Regions from separate parts of the Cobetia sp. PS-4MA genome, predicted to be linked through region 1. Evidence: predicted binding sites of a transcription regulator. Region 1 holds the regulator's gene; the other holds the start of a gene.

Evidence for each region. The regulator PhoB, encoded in region 1, activates phosphate uptake and scavenging genes when phosphate is short. The targets are predictions, from matches to a motif close to TGTCATANNNNTGTCANA.
Region 2: the regulator PhoB is predicted to act here: its motif matches at 675-692, upstream of ugpB (sn-glycerol-3-phosphate ABC transporter substrate-binding protein UgpB).

Annotation. Positions count from the first base shown of each region.
Region 1 is NZ_CM173107.1:3,927,610-3,930,009, reverse strand. Features, by position in the region: gene phoR (phosphate regulon sensor histidine kinase PhoR) at 1-747, opposite strand, end outside; gene phoB (phosphate regulon transcriptional regulator PhoB) at 755-1,444, opposite strand; gene ubiA (4-hydroxybenzoate octaprenyltransferase) at 1,672-2,400, opposite strand, start outside.
Region 2 is NZ_CM173107.1:740,327-742,726, reverse strand. Features, by position in the region: gene AC26AR_RS03145 (hypothetical protein) at 1-556, opposite strand, end outside; gene ugpB (sn-glycerol-3-phosphate ABC transporter substrate-binding protein UgpB) at 837-2,201, shown strand; gene ugpA (sn-glycerol-3-phosphate ABC transporter permease UgpA) at 2,393-2,400, shown strand, end outside.

The sequences.
Region 1 (2,400 bases):
CTGACTCTGCATCTGTCCCAGGCCACGCTGCCAGCGCGGGGGCAGGTCATCGGCATAGTCGGAATAGGTCTCGAGGTAGCCGGCCAGTACCGTCAGCGGCGTGCGCAGCTCATGGGAGACATTGGCCACGAAATCGCGGCGCATTTCCTCGAGACGGTAGAGACGGGTGACATCGCGCACCATCACCAGGCGCTCGTTGTCACCGAACAGGGTGATGGAGATCTGCAGGGTCAGGTTGTCGGAGAGCGGCGATTGCAGGGTCAGCGGCTCACGATAGGCCAGCCGATTGAAGTAATCGATGAACACGGGGTCACGCAGATAGTTGGTGACGTGCTGGCCGCGGTCGTGACTGGCCTTGAGGCCGATCAACTGCTCGGCAGCGCTGTTCCACCACTCCATGTCGCCGTGATTGTCGAGCATCACCAAGCCATCGCGCATCGCTTCCGAGGATTCCTGGATGCGGTTGAGGATACTGCGCAGTCGCTCCTGCGCCTGACGCTGACCCTTCTGGTAGCGATACAGACGATCGAGCAGATCCCCCCAGACGCCATCGCCGGGCGGCGGCTCTTCATGGGGGTTGGTGATCAGCCAGGTGTAGAGGCTCTTGAGGTGCTTGAGATGGACGAACAGGTACAGCGCCAGCCCCAGCGCCAGGCCCCAGCCCAGCAGGCCGAGCAGTCCGCCGACCAGCCCGAAGCCGCCCGCCAGATAGCCCAGCCGCCATAGCTCGTTCGTCCAGTAGCGCATCCGCGTCTCAGGCCTGGGCGCTGAAGCGATAACCGGTACCGCGGACGGTCTGGATCAAGTGCTGATGCCCCTCGCCCAGCGCCTTGCGCAGACGACGAATGTGCACGTCCACGGTGCGCTCCTCGACATAGACATTGCCGCCCCAGACCTGATCCAGCAGCTGGCTGCGGGTGTAGGCGCGCTCCTGATGGGTCATGAAGAACTGCAGCAGGCGGTATTCGGTGGGGCCGACCTCCAGGGAGTTGCCGTGTGCGGTCACGCGGTGGCTGGCGGGGTCGAGCATCAGACCCTCGACTTCCACCGACTCCTCGACGCCCTTGGGCGTGGTGCGGCGCAGCACGGCCTTGAGGCGTGCCACCAGCTCGCGTGGCGAGAAGGGCTTGGTGATGTAATCGTCCGCCCCGGCCTCGAGCCCCTGGATCTTGTTGTCTTCCTCGCCCTTGGCGGTGAGCAGGATGATCGGCAGCTCCGCCGTGGTCTCGTCACGCTTGAGGCGGCGCGCCAGTTCCAGCCCGCTGGTGCCGGGCATCATCCAGTCCAGCAACAGCAGATCGGGCTTTTCATCGACGACGATGGCGTGGGCGTCCTGGGCATTGTCGGCCTCCAGCACGCGGTAATCCGCCATTTCCAGGGCGACGGCGATCATCTCGCGTATCGAGGATTCGTCGTCGACAATCAGTACGGTCTTGGAGCTCATCGCTAGATCCCATGCAGCAGTCGGCGCACGCGCCAGAATGACAAGTCGATGACGATTACAACCTGCTTATATGACAGTGAGATGACAATCGCCAGCTTGGCAGCTTGCCGCCCGGCTTGCCAGCGAGTCCCTCAACTCTCTCAAGGCGTGAATGTCACGCCTCGCCGCACGAGGAAGGTCGCTGGCAGACCGGATGAGGACTCGGGCCCGTTGGCCGGAAAGAGGGGTCAGGCAGCTGGCCAGGTCGCCAGCGCGATGCCCGCGAAGATCAGCAGGCCGGACCAGTGGTTGTTGAGAAATGCCTGGAAGCAGGGGCCACGCTCCCGCTCGCGAATCAGGCGCTGCTGCCAGACGAAGGTCACGGCCGCCGCGGCCAGCCCCAGCCAGTAGAAGATGCCCAGCGCCAGGTGCAGGCCGATGCCGATCAACACCGCCAGCATGCCCAGCTGCAGCAGACCGATCATCAGCGTGTCGGCGCGGCCGAACAGGACGGCGGTGGACTTGATGCCGACCTTGAGATCGTCATTGCGATCGACCATCGCATAGGCGGTGTCGTAGGCCACCGTCCACATCAGGTTGGCCGCGAACAGCCACCAGCCATAGGTCGGCACCTCCTCAAGCGTCGCCGCGAAGGCCATCGGAATCGCCCAGCCGAAGGCGGCACCCAGCACCACCTGCGGCAGATGATGGAAGCGCTTCATGAACGGATAGCTGGCCGCCAGTAGCACGGCGACGATCGACAGCAGCACCGTGGTCAGGTTGGTGAAGCACACCAGCACGAAGGCGGCCGCGACCAGCACACCGAACAGGGTCAGCGCCTCGCGCTCCGTGATGCGTCCTGAGGTCAGCGGGCGGTCCCGGGTGCGTTCGACATGCTTGTCCCAGTGGCGATCCGCGTAGTCGTTGATCACGCAGCCGGCGGCACGCATCAGATAGACACCAGCCACGAAGATCAG
Region 2 (2,400 bases), 810 kb from region 1:
GATCACGCACGAAGGCGTTCTTGTAGGTCTCGAAGTCCTTCGGGCGCGCCTTGAAGGTGCGCTTGATGCGCTCGCGATCCAGACGCAGCGGCTCGTCCAGCGCCGCGAGAGTGCCGACACGCGCCGCCGGATTCATGCCGACCAGCTCACGCGGGCGATCGCCTTCGGCCTCCAGCCAGTCGTTGATCCCGGCGCGACGCAGCACGCTGACCAGCGAGCCGTCGGTGAGACGCACCTGCAGACGACCATGATCCGCCAGCTGTGACACCAGCGCGATGCCGTGGTCATGGCCACGATGGACCGGCGGCGTCGCCCACAGGGCAAGATTCAGCCCGCGCGCATTCTCGTCGAGCACCAACAGGGCGGCGGAGTGGATGCGCTCGGCATCGTCCACCAGCGCGAACAGGCGAGCGGTCTCGTTCTCGAACCAGACACCTCGGACACCGGCATAGCTCACCAGCGCATCCAGCCCCCCCTCGCGGCCATGCACTTCGGCACACAGCATCGCCAGACACGCATCGCGCCGGGCACCGGCACTCACTTCCACCACTTTCATCGCATTCTCCGCCACAGGCATTTTCAGCGCGCAAGACTAGCACACTCGCCGGATGATCGCCTGATCCACCGCGCCCCGTGCAGGGCCGACGGTGGTTACCCGCACATGAACATCCAACCGTCATAAAGTTGTAAGGAAAGCCTTCTAGAGTCGTCTACGCTTTTCGGACGATCATCATAAGAACAAAAAGATGTTCGCTTGATCGTTCGCCATCGATCGACAGCAGTCAGCCTGCGCGACTCCCACAAGGCTGACCAGGGACCCTCTCAGGAGCTCGACCATGCGCCGCCCTACCCATCACGCAATGCTCAACACCCGTGGCACCCGTCATCTTGCCAGCCTCGCGCTGGCAGTCGGTTTCGCGACCGCTTCCGCCAGTGCCTTGGCCGCCACCGAAGTCGAGTGGTGGCACGCCATGGGGGGCGGACTTGGCAAGAAGGTCGACGAGATCGCGGCCGACTTCAATGCAAGTCAGGATGAATTCGTCGTCAAGCCGGTCTTCAAGGGCAACTACTCCGAGACCATGACGTCCGCCATTGCCGCCTTCCGGGCCGGCAAGGGCCCGGACATCGTGCAGATCTTCGAGGTCGGCACCGCCACCATGATGAGCGCCAAGGGTGCCATCATGCCGGTCCATCAGCTGATGGCGGACTATGCACCGTCAGAAGGCGCGAGTTTCGATCCGAAGGCCTACCTGTCTTCCGTCACCGGCTACTACACCGACACCGAAGGCAAGATGCTGTCAATGCCGTTCAACTCCTCCACCCCGGTCACCTATTACAACAAGGACATGCTGGCCAAGGCCGGTGTCGAATCCGTGCCGGCCACCTGGCAGGAGCTGGGTGATGCCCTCAAGAAGGTCGTCGATTCCGGCGCGGGCAGCTGTGGCCTGACGACCACCTGGCCGTCCTGGGTGATGCTGGAGAACTTCTCGGCACGCAATGACGTGCCCTTCGCCAGTAAGGCCAATGGCTTCGCCGGCACCGATACCCGCCTTGAATTCAACAAGACCGCCGTGGTCGACCACATCCAGCGCCTCGACGACTGGCAGGCCGACAAGCGCTTCGTGTTCGGCGGTCGCTTCGATGACGCGGCGCCGAAGTTCTACTCCGGTGAGTGCGCGATGATGATGGGCTCCTCCGCCAGCTATGCCGGCGTCAAGGAAAGCGCCAAGGGCTTCGAGTTCGGCGTGGCACCGCTGCCCTACGACAGCGACGCGATCGAGACGCCGCAGAACTCCATCATCGGCGGCGCGTCACTGTGGGTGCTGTCCGGCCACAGCGATGAGGAATACCAGGGCGTCGCCAAGTTCTTCCAGTACCTCTCCAGGCCCGAAGTCCAGGCCGACTGGCACCAGTTCACCGGCTACCTGCCGATCACCACCGCCGCGGCAGAGCTGACACGTGAGCAGGGCTTCTACGCCGAGAATCCGGGCACTGACGTCGCCATCACCCAGATGACCTCCGTGACCCCGACCGAGAACTCCAAGGGCCTGCGTCTGGGCAACATGGTGCAGATACGTGACGTGATCAACGAAGAGCTCGAGAAGATCTTCGCTGGCAAGGAAAGCGTGCAGGACGGTCTCGATCAGGCTGTCGAGCGCGGCAACAAGCTGCTGGAGAAGTTCGAGCGCGCCAACGGCTGAACACCGCCACACCATGGTGGGCCGCTTGGGCGGCCCACCATGCCTGGATGCCAGAGAGCGGAAAGCGCACCCGATACCGGTGCCCTTTCCCTTCTCTCCCGGCTTGATGGCGCATGGTTGGCCGAATCCGCGCCGACCATGCGCACACGACTGACGTGATCAGTCCCTCTTCCTTGCGAGACCTCTGCTGCATGGCCCA